3 regions of the Rhizobium sp. SRDI943 genome follow, and region 3 is predicted to be linked to each of the others. Evidence: predicted binding sites of a transcription regulator. Region 3 holds the regulator's gene; each other region holds the start of a gene.
What was found. Region 3 encodes PhoB, which activates phosphate uptake and scavenging genes when phosphate is short. Its sites were predicted from a motif close to TGTCATNNANCTGTCAT; they were not measured.

Region 1 (7,653 bases), 420 kb from region 3:
GCGAGGGCATCACCGTCATCACCAACCTTCACACGCTCGACACCGCCCGCAACTATTGTGAGCGCATCGTCGGCATGGCCGGCGGCCGCGTCGTCTTCGACGGCAAGCCCGCGGAACTGACCGCCGAAGCGGTGAAGGAGATCTACGGGACGGACAAGGACGGCGCCGGCATCGATGAAACGGTGACCTCGACATCAATCAATATCGCCCCTGAGCGGGCAGACAATCAATCCGCCGGCACACAGCCGCTGGCGCTGGCCGGCCTCTGAGAGAGGCAGCCGCGATCGAGCGCCCGCGTCAAGGGCACACTTCTTCGTAACGGGAAGGCCGGGGACACCGGTCAATAGGAGAGAACATGTTGAAGAAAGCACTCTTTGCGGCAACGGCGCTCTTCGCGCTCGCCGGCGCTGCCCACGCTGCAGACCTCAAGGAATTCCGCATCGGCATCCTCGGCGGCGAAAACGAAACCGACCGCCTGCGCAACTATGCCTGCCTTGCCGACCACCTGGAACAGGAATTCGGCTTCGAGAAGGTTTCGCTCTTCCCGGCCGCCGACTATGACGGCGTGATCCAGGGCCTGCTCGGTGGCACGCTCGACTTCGCCGAACTCGGCGCCTCCGGCTATGCCGCCGTCTACATCAAGGAGCCGAAGGCTGTCACGCCGATCCTGACGACGCAGCAGAAGGACGGCTCGACGGGCTATTACTCGATCGGCCTCGCTCTGAAGTCCTCCGGCATCAAGTCCATCAAGGACGCCAAGGGCAAGAAGCTCGGCTACGCCGATCCTGATTCCACCTCCGGTTACCTCGTTCCGCTGACGCAGATCCCGAAGGACACGGGCATGCCGAACGACAAGTTCTTCGCCTCGACCCAGTTCAACGGCGGCCACGAGAACAACCTTCTCGCTGCCTATGACGGCAAGGTCGACATTGCCGTCGACGATAGCTCCGGCATCGGCGACTTCAAGGACGGCTACACCTCCGGTACCTTCCGCAAGGAAGTCGACAAGGGCGCCGTCGATCCGAACAAGCTGGTCGAAGTATGGCGTTCGCCGCTGATCCCGAACGGCCCGCTCGTCGTTCGCAACGCTCTCGGCGAAGAGTGGCAGACGAAGCTTGCAGCCTTCTTCACGGCTCTGCCGGAAAAGGACCACAAGTGCTTCGCCGCTGTCGAAGGCGGCGACTACAAGGGTTACGCCCCCGTCAAGCACGACTTCTACAATGCCGTCGTCGACGTCCGCAAAGCTGCCATCGGCGGCTGATGGGGTTTTTCGAATGCAGGGCGGCCGGAAACGGCCGCCCTTTATCTTGTGACTAGAACTGTGCGCGTCCTTTCGAGAGCCGCAAAGGACGCTGAAGCACTTTGAATTGCGCAGTAGGCGAGGCGTTGATGACTATTGCCAATACACAGCCGCAGATGCAGAGCACCAAGGAGATCGGCACCGCCTGGGACCGGATGGTCGCCAAGCGCCGCTTCTATACCGTTCTCGGCCTGGTTATCCTGATTGCGGCTTTCGTCAGCTCTGTCCGCTTCGCCGATGAGAGCAATGCCGGCCATTTCTTCGACCGCCTGCCGCATCTCTTCGACTTCCTGAGCTGGCTCATCCCCAAGGATTGGCACGACGTCTGGCGCGCGCTGTTTGATATAGCGAGCGTCAACGACAAGGGCGGCGAGGAATTCAATTTCGACAGGGGCCGCGTCTATGTCTGGGGCGCCTTCTACATTCCCGAATATTTCGAGCTAATGATCGTCACGATCAACGTCGCGTTGATTTCGACCATCATCGCCTTCGTCTTTGCCGTCCCCTTGAGCTTCTTTGCCGCTCGCAACCTGACAAATTCATGGCCGCTGCGCATCGTCACCAAGCGGCTGATGGAATTCCTGCGCGCCTTCCCGGAAATCGTCATTGCCGGGCTGTTTTCGGCGATCCTGTCGATCGGGCCGGTCGCCGCCATCATCGCCATCACCCTGCACACGATCGGCGCGCTCGGAAAACTCTTCTACGAAGTGGCCGAGAATATCGACATGAAGCCGCATGAGGGCATGAAGGCCGTCGGCGCCAACTGGTGGGAGCGTATCCGCTTTGCCGCCCTGCCGCAGGTGTTGCCGAATTTCACCTCCTATGCGCTGCTGCGCCTTGAGATCAACGTGCGCGCCTCGACCATCATCGGCGCCGTCGGCGGCGGCGGCATCGGCGAGGAGCTGAAGCTTTCGATTTCGCGCGGCTTCGGCGCCAAGACGGTGGCGCTCGTTCTCCTGCTGTTCGTGACGATCGTCGCCGTCGACCAGTTCTCCGCATGGCTGCGCCGCCGCCTTGTCGGCGAGCACGCCTTCCTCCTGCAACATTGAGGCCGCCATGACGGTGATCGACGCAAACCGCATGCACGAGATAGAAACGCGCTATCCGGAATATTTCCACCGGTCGTTCCGCCAGCGTTTCGGCGGGCTGATGATCCTCATCGCAACGCTGCTCTACAGCCTCTATGCCGTCTGGTTCTTCGACTTGCCCAAGCTTTTCGCCGAAGCGCATTGGGAGCGCGTCGGCATCTATCTCTGCCAATGGGTGAGCTACGATGTCCAGCCGGAATTCCGCATCGAGGATGACGGCTCGATCGACATCCGTTATCCGCGTTTCTCGCCGCTCGGCGACAATCCGCATCCGGACTGGCTGGTCAACAACCCCGACGGCAGCATCACCGTTTCGATCAGCGGCACCAGCCGCAGCGTCACCGTCTCGAAGAGCGAGACGATCGTGACCGCGCATGGCGTCAGCGTCCCGGTGGACGTTTCGAGCGGTGCGCCGAAAGTCGTCGGACCCGTGCCCGGCTGGATGACTGTTTATGACGACAACGTGCTGGCCGATCTCGGCTTTGCCGGCAATGTCAGCATTTCCGTCGACCGGGTGAAGATCCGCAAACGTTTCATCGGCTGGGCGAATTTCATCTTCGACACGCAATCATCCTTCTTCGACAAGCCGGTCGGCGAGGTCGTCAGCCTCATCGTCTCCGGTCCGCGCATCAAGCCCGACCAATCCAACCTGTCGCTCGCCTTCGACGATATTTGGAACAACAGCGAATGGCAGCACGGCGACGTCTGGACCAAGCTTTTCCAGACGATCGTCATGGCATTCCTCGGCACGCTGCTCGGCTCGCTTACCGCCTTCCCGCTCGCCTTCCTGGCAGCGCGCAACATCACGCCGAACCGCCTGTTGAACCAGATCCTGAAGCGCTTCTTCGATTTCCTGCGCTCGGTCGACATGCTGATCTGGGCGCTGTTCCTGACGCGCGCCTTCGGGCCCGGCCCGCTTGCCGGCAGCGGTGCGATCTTCCTCACCGAGACCGGCACGCTCGGCAAGCTCTATTCCGAAGGCCTCGAGAATATCGACAACAAGCCGCGGGAAGGCATCAAATCAACAGGCGCTCAGACCGTGCTCGTGCATCGTTATGGCATTATGCCGCAGATCGTTCCCGTCTTCGTCAGCCAGACGCTCTACCAATGGGAATCGAACGTGCGCGGCGCGACTATTATCGGCGCTGTCGGCGCCGGCGGCATCGGCCTCAAACTGTGGGAGGCCATGCGCACCAATGCCAATTGGGAAAACGTCGCCTACATGGTCATTCTGATCCTGATCGTCGTCTTCATTTTCGACACCGCCTCGAACGCGTTGCGCCACCGGCTGATGGGCACGAAAGCCCACTGATCCATCCGTCAAAGCAGTGTCGGCGTTGCCGCCATCATCATTCTGTCACGGAAATCTTTTAGCCGGGAGCCTGCTTGCGGTTCGCCGCCAAATCACTGCACAGTGCCCTCCCCGTTTGGACGATCTCCAGGATAAAAGCCTTGCGCTACGCTCTCTATTTCTCGCCGCCGAAGGATGATCCCCTGACCGGCGCGGCCTCGCTCTGGCTCGGCCGCAATGCTTTCACCGGCGAGACCTATCCGGCACCGGAATATGAGCAACTGGGTGCTGCAGAACAGTTCGAGCTGACCGCCGACCCCCGCCGCTACGGCTTTCATGCCACGATCAAGGCGCCCTTTTCGCTCGCCTCTTCCGTCACCGAGAAAGATCTCATGACCGTTGCCGAGGATTTTGCCCAGCGCACGCAAGCCTTCGAGATTCCTGAACTCGTACTTGGCCAGCTCGGCCGTTTTTTTGCCCTCGTTCCCGGTTCTCTTCATCAACCTCTTCAGGATTTCGCCGCGAAGGTGGTAAGGTCCTTCGAACCGTTCCGCGCAGCGCTTTCCGAGGCCGATATGGCGCGGCGCAATCCGGAGAAGCTCAGCGACAGCCAGCGCGCCCATCTGCAGCGCTGGGGTTATCCTTACGTCATGGAGGATTTCGGCTTTCACATGACGCTGAGCGGCCAAGTGCCCGAGACACGCGCCGCAGTGATGAAAGCGATCCTGACCGAGCGGTTTGCCGATTTCACCGGCCGGCCGCTTTCGATTTCCGGCCTTGCCGTCTTCATCGAGGAGACGCGCGGTGCGCCATTCGAAGTTCATTCCTGGCTGCCGCTTGCCGGCGCCAAAAGCTGAAAGACCTGACGACATGAGCAAAGAGACCGTGTTTTCCAACGCCCGCATCGTTCTCGAGGACGACATCCTCTCGGGCTCGATCCTCATCCGCGACGGGAAGATCGCCGACATCTCCGGGGGTAACTCGGTAGCCGGCGAAGATTTCGAAGGCGACTACGTCATTCCCGGCCTCGTCGAGCTGCACACCGATCATCTCGAAGGCCATTATCAGCCGCGCCCCGGCATTCGCTGGAACAAGACCGCCGCCATCCAGGCGCATGACGCCCAGATCGTCACCTCAGGCATTACCACGGTGTTCGACTGCCTGCGCATGGGTGCGGACGAGGACGGCGGCTTCGAACATGGCGAGATGCGCGAGATGGCCGATGCCATCCAGTCGGCAGAGACGGAAGGCAGGCTGCGTGCCGAGCACCTGCTTCATTTGCGCTGCGAGGTCTCGGCCGACAATGTGCTCGAACATTTCGCCGACTTCGAAAACGACCGGCATGTGCGGCTCGTCTCGCTGATGGATCATGCGCCCGGCCAGCGTCAGTTCCAGACGATGGATCAATATATCTTCTACTACCAGAAGAAGCGGGGCCTCAGCGACGAGGCCTTCGCCCGTTTCGTCGCCAAGCGCCAGGCAGAATCGGCGCGTAATTCGACGCCACACCGCAACGCCATCGCCAAGGTCTGCGCCGAGCGCGGTATCACCGTGGCAAGCCATGACGATGCGACGCTCTCGCACGTCGACGAGGCGATCGACAACGGTGTGCGCCTGGCCGAGTTCCCGACCAGCTTCGACGCCGCCCGGGCGTCGCACGGACATGGCATGAGCGTGCTGATGGGCGCGCCGAACATCGTGCGTGGCAAATCCCATTCCGGCAATATCGCCGCCCGCGACCTTGCCGAGATGGGGGTGCTCGACGTGCTTTCCTCCGACTACGTACCGCTCAGCCTGCTGCATGCGCCGTTCATCCTCGCCGACGAGGTCGAGAGCATCAGCCTGCCGAAGGCGATCGCCATGGTGACGTCGACGCCCGCCCGCACCGTCGGCCTCGATGACCGCGGCCGGATCGCGACGGGGCTGCGCGCCGATCTCGTCCGCGTCCACCGTTCGCACGGCGTGCCGGTGACACGCTCCGTATGGCGCCAGGGACGCCGTGTCGCATGACGATGTCGCACGAACCCCACGCAGGAGCCGGAGCCGAGCGCGGCATCATGGTCGTCGTCGTCGGACCGAGCGGCGCCGGCAAGGACACGCTGATGAACCTCGCGGCCCGGCGTTTCAAGGGCCGCGACGATGTGCATTTCGTCCGCCGCGTCATTACCCGTCACCGTGACGCCGGCGGCGAAGACCATCTTTCCGTCTCCCTCGAAGGTTTTGCCGCCATGGAGCAATCGGGCTCCTTCGCCGTCTGGTGGGAGGCGCACGGCCTGAAATACGGCATTCCGGCCGAGGTTTCGGTGGCGCTGTCGCGAGGTCACATTGTCGTCGCCAACGGTTCACGCTCGGCGCTTCACCGGTTCCAGGCCGCCTTCCCGCACCTGAAGGTCATCAACATCACCGCCCGCCCCGAAGTGCTCGCCGGCCGGCTGGAGGCGCGCGGACGCGAGACACATGAAGACATCATGGCACGGCTCGCCCGCGGACCGCTGACGGTGCGCGGCGAATACGACGTGACCGAACTCGACAACAGCGGCTCGCTCGAAGAGGCCGAGCAGAAGATGATCGAGATCCTCGACGGATTGCTGACCAAGGCGCCCTGAACAGATCGAGAGGAAGGGCATGCGCGCCATCAAGGTGGTCGACTACGATCCTTCCTGGCCGCGGCTGTTTGCCGAGATCAGCACCGAGGTCTGCGCCTTGCTCCGTGACCACCTACTTTCCATCGATCATATCGGCAGTACGTCGGTGCCTGGCCTGCCGGCCAAGCCGAAGATCGACCTTGCTGCCGTGATGATATCAGACGCCTTTCTGCCAGCGGCGATCGAGATCGTGCGCGCTGCCGACTTCGTCTTCCACGGCGATACCGGAGAGCAACGATGGGCCTTCACCCGCGATCATGACGGCTATGGCTTCAAGCTCTATCTTTGCGGACCCAATAATTGCGCGCATCGAGACCGCATTCTGTTTCGCGATTATCTCAGGGTTCACCCCGAGAGAGCCAAGGCTTATGCCGAGCTGAAACGCCGGCTGGCTGCGGAGGCAGGCGGTGATTGGGATTTTTACACCGGCGGAAAGACCACGTTTGTCAGCGAGACGGTTCGGCTGGCCGCGTTAAGGACGTAAAACTGGAATCCGTCAGACGCCCTGGCCGCCGGCGATTACTCGCCGTCGCCCCGTCCCGATACGATCTCGCGCTTGCCGACGTGATTGGCCGGGCCGACGAGACCTTCCTTTTCCATGCGTTCCACCAATGAGGCGGCGCGGTTGTAGCCGATCCCGAGGCGGCGCTGGATGTAGGAAGTCGAGCATTTCTTGTCGCGCATGACGACCTTGACCGCCTGCTCGTAGAGCTCGTTGCCATCTTCCGAGGCCATGGCGCTCTTGTCGAAGACGGCGCCGGCTTCTTCCTCTTCCGTCTCTTCCTCCTCATCGGCGGTGACGGTGTCGAGATATTCCGGGCGGCCCTGGGTCTTCAGATGGGCAACGACCTTTTCGACTTCGACATCCGAGACGAAAGGACCGTGGACACGGGAAATCCGCCCGCCGCCCTGCATATGCAGCATATCTCCCTGACCGAGCAGCTGCTCGGCGCCCTGTTCGCCGAGAATGGTGCGGCTGTCGATCTTCGAGGTCACCTGGAAGGAGATACGGGTCGGGAAGTTTGCCTTGATCGTGCCGGTGATGACGTCGACCGACGGACGCTGTGTCGCCATGATCAGATGAATGCCGGCGGCGCGCGCCATCTGGGCGAGGCGTTGGATCGCCCCTTCGATGTCCTTGCCGGCGACCATCATCAGGTCGGCCATCTCGTCGACGATGACGACGATATAAGGCATCGGCGTCAGGTCCAGCGCCTGGCTTTCCTCGATCGGAGTGCCGGTGCCCTTGTCGAAGCCGACCTGGACCATGACATGGATGGTCTCGCCCTTTTCGCGGGCCTGTGCCATGCGATCGTTGTAACCGTCGAT
Region 2 (7,653 bases), 850 kb from region 3:
CCTTCCAGCCGGAACTGGAATTCCGGCCGGTCGATCCGGTCGAGGCGTTCAACGATTTCATCGGCCGTGCGGCCGTCGACATCACCGATGAAGCGCAGGGTGATGTGGTAATTCTCCACATCGATCCATCGTGCTCCGGGGAGGCCACCGCGCAGCAATGAAAGACTCATCGCCGCATTGCGCGGAATTTCGAGGGCGGTAAACAGTCTCGGCATCACGAGCACTCCCCGAATCTTTTGCAGGTGCTCACACGGAATCATGCAATCAATAACCGCGCAAGCCCCTATTTCTTCACAGAAGAAATCGTTTCGACGAAATTTGTGACAGCAGGCTCCATCTTTTCGACCATGACGTCGACACCTTTCGTATTTGGATGCATGCCGTCGTCGAGCTTCAACCCAGCCTCCAGTGCGACGCCGTCGAGGAAGAAGGCATAGAGCGGAAGCCCATGTTTTTCCGAGAGCTTCTGATAGATCGGGTTGAATCGTGCGGCATAATCCGCTCCCATGTTCGGCGGCGCTATGATACCGGCGAGCAGTACGGCAATCCCACGCTCCTTTAGCCGGGTAATCATCTGATCGAGATTCTTCGCGCTCTCCTCTGGCGGGATGCCGCGCAACGCGTCATTGGCGCCAAGCTCGAGAATGACCCCATCGGTGCCGTCGGGTACCGACCAGTCGATGCGCGCAAGGCCCCCTGTCGTCGTGTCGCCGGAGACCCCGGCATTGGCGATGGCGACGTCGAGGCCCTTCGCTTTCAGGGCCGCCTGCAGCTTTTCCGGAAAGCCGTCGCCGGGCGGCAACTGATAGCCCGCCATCAAACTGTCCCCAAAACCGACGAGATTGATCGTCCGGGCATTGGCTGCAGTGGCAAGGATCAGCGAGACTGCGATGACGGTGAATTGAAGGGCGGCAACTTTAAATCTCATTCCAGCTTCCCTAGATTGGCGAAGTGCCGTTATGCGGCCATTCGATTACGGACTTATATAGGGCGATTTCTGTTGGCAAAAACCATTATCGAGTTGAAGGGCGCCGATCTGACCCTCGGCAGCGCAGCCGCCTCCGTCCATGTCTTAAAGGGCATCGATCTCGATATCGCGGCCGGTGAATCCGTCGGCATCGTCGGTCCTTCCGGCTCCGGCAAGTCCACGCTGCTGATGGTGCTTGCGGGACTGGAGAAGCTCGACAGCGGTGAGATCAACATCAACGATACGCCCCTCCACAGCCTCAGTGAGGACCAGGTCGCCGATTTCCGCGGCCGCAACATCGGCATCGTCTTCCAATCCTTCCACTTGATCGCCAATATGACGGCGCTGGAAAACGTCGCCGTGCCGCTCGAACTCGCCAATGTCGGCAACGCCTTTGAGATCGCTCATCGCGAGCTGAAGTCGGTCGGCCTCGGCGAACGGCTGAACCACTATCCCGGTCAGCTTTCCGGCGGTGAACAGCAGCGCGTGGCGATTGCCAGGGCGCTCGCCCCCTCGCCTGCCCTGCTGATCGCCGACGAGCCGACCGGCAATCTCGATACCGAGACCGGCCGCCAGATCGCCGACCTCCTGTTCGCCAAGCAGGCCGAACGCGGCACGACCCTGCTTCTCGTCACCCACGACGTCTCGCTCGCAAACCGATGCTCGCGCCAGATTCGCGTCCGCTCCGGCCGGATCGAAGGCGACAGCGCCGCCCGCCGCAGCGAAGCGGCGATCGCATGAGGATCATCACGCCACGCGTCTCGCTCGCTTTTCGCCTGGCGCTGCGTGAGCTGCGCGGCGGCATCCGCGGCTTCTACATCTTCCTTGCCTGCATCGCGCTCGGCACCGGCGCGATTGCCGCCGTCAATTCCGTTTCGCAGTCGATCACCGACACAATCGCCTCGCAGGGGCAGGAACTGCTGGCCGGCGACGTCCGTTTCGAACTCAACAACCGCGAAGCCACGCCTGAGGAGTTGGGTTTCCTCGAAGGCCTCGGCACCGTTTCAGTGTCGACGGGCCTGCGCTCAATGGCCCGCAAGCCCGACGGTTCCGATCAGGCGCTGGTCGAGGTCAAGGCCGTCGATGACGCTTACCCGCTCTACGGCAAGTTCGTGGCCGAGCCGGACTATTCGCTTGCAGCCCTGCTTTCGGGCCAAGGCGGCACCTATGGTGCGGTCGCAGCGCCACTGCTTCTCGATCGGCTCGGGCTTGCGGTGGGCGACGAATTGCTGCTCGGCAACGTCAAGCTCAGCATCACCGGCACGGTGAAAACCGAGCCGGATGCACTGTCGGAAGGTTTTGGCTTTGCGCCGCGCCTGCTTGTCAGCCGCCAGGCGCTCCAAGCCTCCGGACTGATCCAGACCGGAAGCCTGGTCGAACATGCCTATAAGATCCGGCTGGGCGACAAGGGCGCGATGTCGGGCATCCAGGCGCGCGCCTCGAAGGAATTCCCCTCCGCCGGCTGGGCGATCCGCACCAGCGACCGTGCCGCGCCCTCGCTCACCGAAAACATCACCCGCTTCTCGCAGTTCCTGACGCTGGTCGGCCTCACCGCACTGATCGTCGGCGGCGTCGGTGTCGCCAATGCGGTGCGCGCCTTCCTCGATGCCAAGCGCACCACCATCGCCACTTTCAAATGTCTCGGTGCGCCGGCGCAGGTCGTCGTTCTGATCTATCTCTTCCAGATCGCCATCATCGCTCTCGGCGGCATCCTGATCGGCCTCGTCATCGGCGCCCTGTCGCCGATGCTGGCCGCGCAGTTCCTGGCGCAATTCCTGCCGGTCTCGACCGCGCCGACCCTCTACCCCGGCGCCCTGCTGCTCGCCACGCTCTTCGGCATCCTGACGACGCTCGCCTTCGCCATCCTGCCGCTCGGCCACGCCCGCGAAGTGCCGGCGACCGCACTTTTCCGCGAGCAGGGCTTCGAGGCCCGGCACCTGCCCTCCTGGCCCTACATCCTGCTTGCCGCCCTGTTCATGGCCGCCCTTGCAGGGCTTGCTATTCTCACCGCCTATGACCGCTTCATCGCCGTCGTCTTCGTCGGCGCGATCGTCTTCGCCTTCGTCGTCCTGCGCCTGGTCGCCGCGCTGATCGCCTGGCTCGCGCGCCGCAGCCCGCGCGTCAGTTCGCCGGCACTGCGGCTTGCGATCGGCAACATTCACCGCCCCGGCGCACTGACGCCCTCAGTCGTGCTCTCGCTCGGCCTTGGCCTGGCATTGCTGGTGACGCTGACCCTGATCGACGGGAACCTGCGCCGGCAGCTGACCGGCCGGATGAACGAGGGTGCGCCGAACTTCTTCTTCGTCGATATCCAAAGCGCCGAGGTCGGCGCCTTCCGCAATCTCGTCCAGAGCCAAGCGCCGCAGGGCAAGCTCGTCGAAGTGCCGATGCTGCGCGGCCGGATCATCGCCTTCAACGGCGAGGACGTCACCAAGATGAACGTTCCGGCCGCCGGCCGCTGGGTGCTGAACGGCGATCGCGGCATCACCTATGCCGAAACCCTGCCTGACAACGCCGCCCTCACCGAAGGCAAATGGTGGGACAAGGATTACAGCGGTGAGCCGCTTGTCTCCTTCTCCTCGGAAGAGGCGCATGAACTCGGCCTCAAGCTCGGCGATACGGTGACCGTCAACGTGCTCGGCCGCAACATCACGGCGAAGATCGCCAATCTGCGCCGCGTCGAGTGGGAATCGCTGTCGATCAATTTCGTCATGGTTTTCTCGCCGAATACCTTCCGCGGCGCCCCGCATGCGTGGCTGGCGACGCTGACCGATCCCTCTTCGACACCGGCCGAAGATGCGGCGATCCTGAAATCCGTCACCAACACCTATCCGACGATCACCAGTGTGCGCGTCAAGGACGCGATCGATATCGTCAACCAGCTGGTCGCACAGCTCGCGACCGCAATCCGCGCTGCGGCCTCGGTCGCCCTGATCGCGTCGATCCTCGTCCTTGCCGGCGCGCTTGCCGCCGGAAACCGGGCGCGCACCCACGATGCGGTGGTGCTGAAGACGCTCGGCGCCACGCGCGCCATGCTGATCCGCGCCTTCAGCTACGAATATCTGATCCTCGGCCTCGCGACTGCGATCTTCGCGTTGATCGCCGGCAGCGTCGCCGCCTGGTTCATCGTCGCCCGCATCATGCGTCTGCCGTCGACCTTTCTGCCCGACGTGGCGGGACTGACGCTCGTGACCGCGCTCGTCCTCACCGTCGGCATCGGCCTCATCGGCACCTGGCGCATCCTTGGGCAGAAGGCCGCCCGCGTCTTGCGCGAGCTTTGACCGGGCAGCGGCACCCAAACCCTTCACCTTACGGCGATTTAACCGACCGAGCCTTTGCAAGCCTCTTGTTTGCAAAGGACGAAAGCCTCATATTATCCGCAGGCATGCTGGAGCTCCGCAGCGGCGCCCGGGTCGAAAACCCCGACACCGTATTTCCATCGGAGCTTGTAAGAGGAAACTATGGCTGATCTTCGTAACTATCAAAGCCGCGCTCAGACCGGCGAGATGATTGATCAAGGCCTGCGCGCTTATATGCTCAAGGTCTACAACCTGATGGCGCTGGGTCTGGCGATCACCGGTGTGGCCGCATATCTGTCGTTCCAATTCGCCTTCGCCAATGGTGAGCTGACCGCTTTCGGTCAGGCGATCTATGTAAGCCCGCTGAAGTGGGTGGTCATTTTGGCGCCGCTCGCTCTGGTGTTCTTCCTGAGCTTCCGGATCAATACGATGACGGTGGCCGCCGCCCAGACGACCTTTGCGGTCTACGCCGCGCTCGTCGGCCTGTCGCTCTCATCGATCTTCCTGATCTACACGGGTCAGAGCGTCGTTCAGACCTTCTTCGTCACCGCCGCCTCCTTTGGCGCGCTGTCGCTTTACGGCTACACGACGAAGCGTAATCTGTCGGCGATGGGTTCGTTCCTGATGATGGGTCTTTTCGGCTTGATCATCGCCTCGATCGTCAACATCTTCCTGGCGTCGTCTGCCGTGCAGTTCGCCATCTCGGTGCTCGGCGTCCTGATCTTCGCAGGCCTCACCGCCTACGATACCCAGCGGATCAAGGAATTGTACCTGGAAGCCGATGACGTTGCCGTGGCCGGTCGCAAGGCGATCATGGGTGCGCTGACGCTCTATCTCGACTTCATCAACCTCTTCATGTTCCTGCTGCAGTTCATGGGCAACCGTAAATAAGCAGGACCGACTGAGATCGAAAAGGCGGCTTCGGCCGCCTTTTTTGTTGCGCAGGCTTTCGCGGGATGGTTTTAGGAAGACACATCCTCGCCAACGGACCTGCCGCCAAAATGTCCTTCCTCCTGCGCGATGCTTCGAACGCCGATATTCCCGCCATTGCCGATATCTATCGCGAATCGGTCCTGAACGGCGTCGCGAGCTATGAGATCGTCCCGCCCTCCGAGGCCGAGATGGCACTACGTTTTTCGGCGATCGTCGGCCAGCAATATCCCTATATTGCCGCAACCGATGCGGATGGAACTCTGCTCGGCTACGCCTATGCCTCGGCCTTCCGCACGCGTCCTGCCTATCGCTGGCTGGTCGAGGATTCGATTTATCTGGCGCCGCAAGCCCGCAGCCGCGGTATCGGCAAGGCGCTGCTCGCCGAACTGATCATCCGTTGCACCACCCTCGGCTTTCGGCAGATGGCAGCCGTCATCGGTGGCGCCAGCCCCGCCTCGATCGCGCTCCATCGCAAGGCTGGCTTCGAGGAGGTCGGCCTGATGAAGGGCACCGGCTACAAGCACGGCCGCTGGTTGGATACGATGTTCATGCAGCGCCCCCTCGGCGAAGGCACGAGCACAGATCCGGACCCGTCAGCCTATCCCGGCACGCTGTAATGCGCCCTATTTGTCGACGAGCTTCAGGGCCTTGTCGAACACCTTCAGCACCTGGTTCAGCTCGTGACCGCGCTTCAGGATCGTGCCGTTGACGCTGATCACGCAATAGGCGCCCTGCTTGGCGGCGAGCTTCGGGTTTTTCTCGATGCGGAAGAGTGGCATTTCGCCGGAACGCTTGAAAACGGAAAAGACCGCCCTGTCCTTCAGGTGATCGATGGCGTAGTCGCGCCATTCACCATCACCGACCATCCGACCGTAGATCCAGAGGATCGCGTCCAGTTCGCGCCGGTGGAAGGTCACCGGAAGCGGGTCCTTGCTTTGCTTGTATTCCCTGAGATCGACGACGACTGAGGAACTGTGGTCGACGGAACGGTTTTCGCCGTGTCGCAAATCCGGCTGATCTGTCATCAGTCTCACAAGGCCTCCACATATGACAGGAGAGTGACAGTTTGCCCGAGCTGCCGCAAATTGCAAGAGTGCCGGCTGTCACATTCAGCCGCACTACAGCGCCGCGCGTCTCTCGCGCAAGGGCGCTGGGCAGGCCAACGGTTTCTCCGCAGCGCCGCATTTCAGTCAAAACAGCGCCTCATTTGCAGGAGATTTATGAGCTCCAGTTTGGCGCCAGCGCGCCAAAGGGCCCGGCGGAGCGTATCGACCTTAACCCCAGCCCCGAATACGCTCGGCCGGGCCGCCCCAGCATTTCATCCGCAGCCGGATGAAATTTCAGATATTTTTGCCAGCCATCACCACGGTCGCGCCAAGGATCGCAGCCGGATCGCCGTCTGCGGTTGCCGATTGAAGCAGAATCGCGCAGCCCTCGAGCTGCGGCCGTTGCAGCACGCTAGCCGGCAGCGTCAGACTGGTCGCCTTGCCGTCCCACATGCCGACGGTTTCGACATTGGTGACGCTGTGGAGATAGGAGATCTTCTGGCCGCTGTTCTCGCCCTTTTCGACGTCGATGGTCTTTTCCTTGTCGAAATAGACCATCACGACATTGGCTTTGCCCTGTCCCGCGCCGATCTTGATCTCCAGCTCATCGCCGCGCATCGCGGCACTGATCGGAACGGTCAGCCCATTGCCTTCGCTGCTATAGGTGTTGATCTGGCTGTTGATGCCATTGAGATCGGCGCCAGCCAGATGGCCGCGTCCATTGACGATCGCCTGCGGCGTGTAGACGTTGCTGCGGCCCATTGTCTTGGCATAGCCATACTGCCGCTCGGTATTTTCCTTGGAACTCAGCGTATCGGCCCAACCGAGATAGTTCCAGTAATCGACATGATAGGCGAGCGCGATGACATCGCCCTGGTTCACCAGCTTGCGGAAAGCGGCATCAGCAGGAGGACAGGAGGAGCAGCCCTGCGCCGTGAAGAGTTCGACGACACCTTTCGGTGTGCCGTCTTCGGCCTGCAACGGGCCTGAGAGAACAACGCCGGCGATCAGCGGAATCAAAAAACGGGGGGACATTCACCTGCACCTCTTTTTCAGCGCCGACGGCATGTTGGAACCGGAGGCCCTGACATATGAACGTACGAATAATCCTTCCGGGTCCAAACGAAAAGTCACGAACGGGTGAGACGTAGCTAGACGGGAACTTGCGTAAAACAAATCATCGTGAGCCCCGTTTAAAGACTGTCGCCGCAAAGAAAAACCGCCGGAAACTGCTCTCCGGCGGCCATTATCATGTGAGTGTCTTAAAAATCAGGCAGCGAGGTCGCGCAGAACCGTCTGCAGGATGCCGCCATTGTTGAGGTAGACTACCTCGTCGAGCGTATCGACGCGCGACAGCAGCGGAACCTCCTTCACGGTGCCGTCGCCATAGGTGATCCTGGCGATCTTC
Region 3 (7,653 bases):
GCCTGCTCCTTCAGCGCGCCGACCACATGCGGATTGCTGTGGCCGACGGAGGTGACGGCGACGCCGGCGCCGAAATCGAGATATCGCTCGCCAGTTTCGGTAATCAGCCATACGCCCTCGCCTCGCTCGAACCGCAGCGGGGCACGAGAATAGGTGTCATAAAGCGGCGCGGCTTCAGCCATGGCGCGATCTCCATCAAAGTTGCCGGGCAATGACTCCGGCTAAGGAAACCAGGCCCGAAAAATCAAAAATGCCGCCTTGCGGCGGCGAGTGGCACTATTTCCCTTTCGCGCTGCAATGTCAACAAAACGGCGCCCTTAGCGTATGCAGCACGGGTGTACAGCGGCATTTTCAGTCTTCAACAGGCATTATTGCAGAAATGCCACGCAGGGACAGCAAGTTGGGGAAAACTACGAATTCGATTCATCCGGATTCATGCGACTCTTGTCACGGAGTCAGGCTCACACTAGGTTAAAGATCAATTACTAGACTGCATGCGGCGGAACTAGTCACCAAAATTGATCAAGCGTTTCTTGTTTCGGAGCTCCCGGGACAACGGTGAGGGATTCTGCCATCACCAACGCAAAAGGTGGAGACAGGGCATGAACTGGACAGACGAGCGGGTCGAGAAACTCAAGAAGCTTTGGGCCGAAGGACTGAGCGCGAGCCAGATCGCGGCACAACTTGGCGGTGTCAGCCGAAACGCGGTCATCGGTAAAGTGCACCGGCTGTGCCTTCCCGGCCGTGCCAAGGCCGGCGGCACCAACACCGCGGCGCGAACGCCGAAGCGCAATACATCGGCGCCGCGCGCGCCGAACTTCGCCTCTCGGATCACCACCCGCACCGTTACCCGCCAGCAGGGCGCGACGATGCTGAAGGAAGAGATCGAGATCGAAACGATCGAGGAAATGGAATACGTGCCGAGAGGCAATGTGGTGGTGCCGATTTCCCGCCGCCTCGGCCTGACGGAACTGACCGAACGCACCTGCAAGTGGCCGGTCGGCGATCCGCTGAAGGACGACTTCCATTTCTGCGGCTGCGAATCCCCCGACAATTCGCCATATTGCAGCTATCACCAGAAGCTCGCCTACCAGCCGGTGAACGAACGCCGCCGGGCAGCGGCGCGGGCCAGCTGAACGGGCTGACCATCGTTAGAATGCAGAAAACGGGCCAAGTGGCCCGTTTTTTTATGCGCGGATGGAAGCGCTCATTGCGGGGATGGCTGCCCCTCACCCTAACCCTCTCCCCGTAAACGGGGCGAGGGGACGTGCCCTGCACGAGGTTGTGGGGAACGGAGAGGTCGCGGCATATCCCCTTCGCCCCGTTTACGGGGAGAAGGTGGCGGCAGCCAGATGAGGGGCAGTCCATCGCCGCGAACCGGACAGCAGCGGGACAAGCCCGAGCATGACGAAAAAGCCCTCAGGCTTCCATCGAATAACCGGCGCCGCGGACGGTGCGGATGACGTCCTGCATGTTGGAGAAATTCAGCGCCTTGCGCAGGCGGCCGACATGGACGTCGACGGTGCGCTCGTCGACATAGATATCGTGGCCCCAGACACCATCCAACAGCTGTGAGCGGGAGAAGACCCGGCCCGGCGACGACATCAGGAATTCCAGCAGGCGGAATTCGGTGGGGCCGAGGCGGACTTCGCGGGTCTTGCGATGGACGCGATGGGTCTCACGGTCAAGTTCGATGTCACCGCATTTCAGCACCGTCGACAGCACCTCGGGACGGGCGCGACGCAGCATCGCCTTGACGCGGGCAACGAGCTCGGGGGTCGAGAAGGGCTTGACGACATAGTCGTCGGCGCCCGTCGACAATCCGCGGACACGCTCGCTCTCTTCGCCGCGCGCCGTCAGCATGATGATCGGCAGACGCTCGGTCTCCGGCCGCATGCGCAGGCGCCGGCAGAGCTCGATGCCGGAGACGCCGGGCAGCATCCAATCAAGGATGAGAAGATCGGGCGTGCGCTCCTGAAGCCGCATTTCGGCTTCGTCGCCACGAAGGATGGTATCGACCTCGAAGCCTTCCGCTTCGAGATTGTAGCGAAGAAGCACGCTGAGGGCTTCTTCGTCTTCAACAACTGCAACTCTCGGGATCATGCGTGTCGGTCTCCTCGCGCATGATCCTTAAACCAGGGTGATTTAAGCAATGCATCCTGCGCAAATTTAAAAATTGGCTGCGACCTCTTTGCGCGCCCGGACGGGCGCGCACGCAAGCGGCGGGGTGTGGGCAGTTATTCGGTGACCGCGCCGACGGTGTTGGCGCTGTCGTCCTTCGGCCGATCGCCTTCCGGCTGCGCGCCTGTCGTCATGTAATAGATCGTCTCGGCGATGTTGGTGGCGTGGTCGCCGATGCGCTCGATGTTCTTGGCGCAGAAGAGAAGATGCGTGCAGCTGGTGATGTTGCGCGGATCTTCCATCATGTAGGTCAGGAGCTCGCGGAACAGCGAGGTGTACATCGCGTCGATCTCGTTGTCGCGTTCGCGGATCGCATTCGCCTTGTCGGCGGAACGATTGGTGTAGACGTCGAGCACTTCCTTGAGCTGGACGAGCGCCAGCTCGGACAGATGCTCGAGGCCGCGGGCGAGCTTGCGGGGAACGCCGGTGCTTTGGACGGCGATGACGCGCTTGGCAGTGTTCTTGCCGAGGTCGCCGACACGTTCGAGATCGGCGGCGATGCGGATCGAACCCATGATTTCGCGCAGGTCCGCGGCCATCGGCTGGCGGCGGGCGATGGTGACGATCGCCTTGTCGCCGATTTCGCGTTCGGCGTGATCGAGGATCACATCGTCGGAGATGACCTTCTGCGCCAGCGCGGTATCGCCGTTGACGAGCGCCCGCACGGCTTCGGCGACCATCTGCTCGGCCAGGCCGCCCATTTCGGAAATCCGCCTGGACAGGAACTTCAGATCATCATCATAGGCAGAATAAATATGTGTCGATGCCATGGGGCTTTATCCTCGAATAACGGAAAGGCTTGGTGACGCCAAAATCAGCCGAAGCGACCCATGATGTAGTCCTGGGTGCGCGGATCGTCGGGATTGGTGAACATCTTGTCGGTGTCGTTCTCCTCGACGAGATTGCCGAGGTGGAACATGGCGGTGCGCTGCGAAACACGCGCGGCCTGCTGCATGGAGTGGGTGACGATGACGATCGTGTAGTTCTCGCGCAGCTCGTGGATCAGCTCCTCGACCTTGGCGGTGGCGATCGGGTCGAGCGCCGAGCAGGGCTCGTCCATCAGGATCACTTCCGGGCTGACGGCGACGGCACGGGCAATGCAGAGGCGCTGCTGCTGACCGCCCGACAGGCCGGTGCCGGACTCGTGCACGCGGTCCTTGACCTCGTTCCAGAGGCCGGCGCGCTGCAGGCTGGTCTCGACGATTTGGTCGAGATCGGCCTTCGACTTGGCGAGGCCATGGATGCGCGGGCCGTAGGAGACGTTTTCATAGATCGTCTTCGGGAACGGGTTCGGCTTCTGGAAGACCATGCCGACGCGGGCGCGAAGTTCGACGACGTCGATATCGGGATCATAGATATCGTCGGTGTCGAGCGTGATCTTGCCGGTGACGCGGCAGCCGTCGATCGTGTCGTTCATGCGGTTGAGGCTGCGCAGGAAGGTCGACTTGCCGCAGCCGGACGGGCCGATCAGGGCGGTTACGGTGTTTTCGCGGATGTTCAGGTTCACATCGAATAGCGCGCGCTTTTCGCCGTAGTAAACCGAGACATCCTTTCCGATCATCTTATACGGGACGTTGCTCATCTTGTGATCCAGCGCCTTTTCAACTGCAGCTTCCGTCAACATGTTCATGATCTTGTAACTCCGTTTACCAGCGGCGCTCGAAGCGACGACGCAAGAGGATGGCGCCCATGTTCATGACGATCAGGAACAGGAGCAGGACGATGATGGCACCCGAAGTACGCTCAACGAAGGCACGTTCGGCCTCGTTGGCCCACATATAGACCTGTACGGGCAGAGCCGTCGAGGGATCGAGCGGTGTCGTCGGCGCGTTGGCGACGAAGGCGACCATGCCGATCAGAAGCAGCGGCGCGGTTTCGCCGAGCGCATGCGCCAGGCCGATGATCGTGCCGGTGAGGATGCCGGGCATGGCGAGCGGCAGCACATGGTGGAACACCATCTGCATCTTCGAAGCGCCGAGGCCGAGGGCTGCGGCACGGATCGACGGCGGCACGGCGCGAAGGGCGGCGCGCGTCGCGATGATGATCGTCGGCAGGGTCATCAGCGTCAGCACCAGGCCACCGACCAGCGAGGCCGAGCGCGGCAGGCCGATGAAGTTGATGAAGACGGACAGACCAAGCAGGCCGTAGACGATCGAAGGGACCGCGGCGAGGTTGTTGATGTTGACCTCGATCAGGTCCGTCAGCTTGTTCTTCGGCGCGAACTCCTCGAGATAGATCGAGGCGGCAACGCCGATCGGCAGAGCGAGCACGAGGACGATCAGCATCAGGTAGAGCGAGCCGATGAGGGCGACGCCGAGGCCTGCGGCCTCCGGACGGCTGGAGTTGCCGTTGACGAAGAGGCCGGTGTTGAACTGCTTGTGGAGAGCGCCGCTCGCCTTCAGCTCGTTCATCCAGCCGACCTGCTTATCGTTGACCTTGCGGTTCTTCTCATCGACCGAGAGATCGATCTGGCCCTTATTGGCGCTGTCGACATTGGCGTCGGCGAGCACCGTGACATTGACCGTCTTGCCGATGATCGACGGATCGGCAACGACCATGTCGCGCAGCTGGACCGGCGCACCCTTGGAGAGCATGGCGGATGCATCGCGCACGTCGGGACGGCTTGCGGCATTGACGTTCAGCTGCTTGACGATCGCGTCGCGCAGCAGAACCGGGTAGTTGGCGGCGATCAGCACCGAAGGGTCGGTCGCACGCTTGTTGTTCGGGTCGATCGTCTTCTCGGAGAATTCGATCGGCAGGGTGATCGCCGTCTGCTGGAAGGCGGTGTAGCCCTTGCCGATCACCGTCCACAGCAGGATGAACAGGAAGACGAGACCGAAGGTGATGGCGGCGATGCCATAGGCCTGGAACCGGCGCTCGGCGGCGTAGCGGCGCTTGATGCCGATATCGCGGCGCACTGGCGCCTTGGAAACGGTGACGCCTGATGTGGGAGAAACAATATCCGTCATTCGTACTGCTCCCGGTATTTGCGCACGATGTAGAGCGCATAGATATTGAGGCAAAGCGTGATGCAGAACAGGGTGATGCCAAGGGCAAAGGCAACCAGCGTCTGCGGCGAGGTGAACTCAAGGTCGCCGGTCAGCTGGTTGACGATCTTGACGGTCACCGTCGTCATCGGCTCGAAGGGGTTGATCTGGATGCGGGCGGCGACACCGGCGGCCAGCACGACGATCATGGTTTCGCCGATGGCGCGCGAGGCCGTCATCAGCAATGCGCCGACAATGCCGGGAAGGGCTGCGGGCAAGACCACTTTCTTGATGGTTTCGGAGCGTGTGGCACCAAGACCGAGCGAACCGTCACGCAAGGTCCGCGGCACGGCGGTGATGATGTCGTCCGACAGCGAAGAGACGTAAGGGATCAGCATGATGCCCATGACGATGCCGGCCGTCAGAACGCTCTGCGCCTGGATGAAGTTGCTGTAGTTGCCGGAGAGCAGGCCGCTGATCTGGGCTGAGAAATCGCGCAGGAACGGGCCGACGGTGACGAGCGCGAAGAAGCCGTAGACGATCGTCGGAATACCGGCGAGCACTTCGAGGAGCGGTTTGGCGACGCCGCGCAGCTTCGGCGAGGCGTATTCGGCCATGTAGATGGCGGCAAAGAGGCCGACCGGCACGGCGACCAGCATGGCGACCAGGCCGATATAGACCGTGCCGAGCAGTAGCGGGATCAAGCCGAACTGGCCGAAGGACGAGCTGCCGGCGCCGGCAAAGCGTGGATCCCAGACGGTGCCGAAGAAGAAGTCCATGGCGGGAACGGCCGCAAAGAAGCGGGCGGCTTCCGACAGCATGGAGAAGACGATGCCGATCGTCGTCAGGATGGCGATCGAGGAGGCAAGCAGCAGGCCCCAGAGCATGACGCGCTCGACCCGGTTGCGGGCGCGGAAGCGCGGAGCGATGGAACGCAACGCATAGAAGGCGCCGGCAACGGCGAGTGCGAAGACAACAGCCGTCATGGCGATGCGGCTGGTCATGCTCATGGCGTTGAGCTTTTTGGCGGCGTCGAGCATGTAAGGCAGCGGCTGGCTGGCAAGCGGCACGCCCTTTTCGAGGAGCTTGGCCTGCAGCGCAGCCGGATCGTTGGCGACTGCGGCAGTTTCATCCGAGGTCAGCATTGTCATACCGCGGGCAACCGTCGCCACCGTCGAATAGCCGAGATCTTGCTCGACTGCGGCTTGCGCCTTGATATCGTCGGGAAACGCGCCGCGAACCGAGGACTGGATGATGCCGGGGCTGATGGAGAGCCAGAGGCAGAGGACGAGCAGGGCGGGAAGAACTGCCCAGATCGCCGCATAGGCACCGTAATAGGCCGGCCGTGAATGCAATGCGGAGGATCGGCCTCCGGCAAGCGCCGTGGCACGGCTGCGCGCGACCAGATAGGCGGCGGCACCGATCACCACAAGGCACAAAAGTATGATGGAAGTGCTCATTCGTTACGTCCCCAGGCCCATAGCCCCCAAAAAGCCCGGCAGCTTCATCAGCCTGCCTTCGGCTTCCAATCATGGAGAAGGAATTCAACCCTGCAGCGGACATGCCGGCGCAGGGACATAAGCAATGCCGGCGCGGGCCAAAAGGCACCGCGCCGGCAAGATCATCATTACATGGACTTGCCTGCTTCGACTTCCTTGCGGATCGCTTCGCGCTCGGCATCCGGAGCGGCAACGAGGCCGTATTCGACGAGCGGGCTGTCGGGGCCGATCATCTGGTCGGATACGAAGAAGTTGACGTATTCCTTCAGGCCCGGAACGGCGCCGAGATGTGCCTTCTTGACGTAGAAGAACAGCGGGCGGGACACCGGGTAGGTGCCGTTAGCGATCGTTTCCGTGGACGGAACGATACCGCTCATGCTCGCAACCTTGAGCTTGTCGGCGTTGTTTTCATAGAAGGAAAGGCCGAATACGCCGACGCCGGTCTTGTTGGCGGCGATGCGTGCGAGGGTTTCCGGATAGTCGCCGTCGATGTCGACAGCAGCGCCGTCCTTGCGGACTGCGACGCAGGCCTTCGCCTGGGCAGCCTTGTCGGCAACTTCCTTGGCGATGACTTCCTGAGCGCCAGCGGCCTTGCAGCCGGCAGCGAGAACGTTCAGTTCGAAGACTTCGCGGGTGCCGTGCTTTTCGCCTGGGATGTAGGCAGCGATATCAACAGCCGGAAGCTTCGGGTTGACTTCCGACCACTTCTTGTAGGGGTTGGCGACGAGCTTGCCGTCGACGACGACCTGGGCTGCGAGGGCCTTGTAGATGTCGGCAGGAACGTAGGCGACGTCAGGGTTGGAAGCGTCGGTTGCGAAGACGATGCCGTCGTAGCCGATCTTGACTTCCTGGATGTCGGTAACGCCGGCAGCCTTGCAGGCTTCGGCTTCGTTCTTGTTGATCGGACGCGAGGCGTTGGCAACGTCGATGGTGTCTTCGCCAACGCCCTTGCAGAATTCCTTCAGACCAGCGCCCGTGCCGCCGGA

Region 1: a site for PhoB is predicted at 3,733-3,749, ahead of AC245Y_RS22840 (DUF1045 domain-containing protein). Genes of this name have one in related genera too.
Region 2: a site for PhoB is predicted at 6,247-6,263, ahead of AC245Y_RS20965 (DUF2794 domain-containing protein). Genes of this name have one in related genera too.

Annotation. Positions count from the first base shown of each region.
Region 1 is NZ_CM172787.1:4,590,145-4,597,797, reverse strand. It holds gene phnC (phosphonate ABC transporter ATP-binding protein) at 1-269, shown strand, start outside; gene phnD (phosphonate ABC transporter substrate-binding protein) at 356-1,261, shown strand; gene phnE (phosphonate ABC transporter, permease protein PhnE) at 1,390-2,349, shown strand; gene phnE (phosphonate ABC transporter, permease protein PhnE) at 2,357-3,700, shown strand; gene AC245Y_RS22840 (DUF1045 domain-containing protein) at 3,841-4,536, shown strand; gene AC245Y_RS22835 (alpha-D-ribose 1-methylphosphonate 5-triphosphate diphosphatase) at 4,550-5,689, shown strand; gene phnN (phosphonate metabolism protein/1,5-bisphosphokinase (PRPP-forming) PhnN) at 5,686-6,285, shown strand; gene AC245Y_RS22825 (GrpB family protein) at 6,305-6,808, shown strand; gene AC245Y_RS22820 (DNA translocase FtsK) at 6,844-7,653, opposite strand, start outside.
Region 2 is NZ_CM172787.1:4,161,254-4,168,906, forward strand. It holds gene thpR (RNA 2',3'-cyclic phosphodiesterase) at 1-215, opposite strand, end outside; gene AC245Y_RS20940 (arylesterase) at 284-928, opposite strand; gene AC245Y_RS20945 (ABC transporter ATP-binding protein) at 1,001-1,708, shown strand; gene AC245Y_RS20950 (ABC transporter permease) at 1,705-4,248, shown strand; gene AC245Y_RS20955 (Bax inhibitor-1/YccA family protein) at 4,429-5,157, shown strand; gene AC245Y_RS20960 (GNAT family N-acetyltransferase) at 5,268-5,816, shown strand; gene AC245Y_RS20965 (DUF2794 domain-containing protein) at 5,823-6,224, opposite strand; gene AC245Y_RS20970 (DUF1223 domain-containing protein) at 6,540-7,280, opposite strand; gene acnA (aconitate hydratase AcnA) at 7,515-7,653, opposite strand, start outside.
Region 3 is NZ_CM172787.1:177,219-184,871, reverse strand. It holds gene AC245Y_RS00940 (aspartate aminotransferase family protein) at 1-182, opposite strand, end outside; gene AC245Y_RS00935 (GcrA family cell cycle regulator) at 603-1,136, shown strand; gene phoB (phosphate regulon transcriptional regulator PhoB) at 1,420-2,103, opposite strand; gene phoU (phosphate signaling complex protein PhoU) at 2,238-2,951, opposite strand; gene pstB (phosphate ABC transporter ATP-binding protein PstB) at 2,996-3,811, opposite strand; gene pstA (phosphate ABC transporter permease PstA) at 3,828-5,150, opposite strand; gene pstC (phosphate ABC transporter permease subunit PstC) at 5,147-6,628, opposite strand; gene AC245Y_RS00905 (substrate-binding domain-containing protein) at 6,796-7,653, opposite strand, start outside.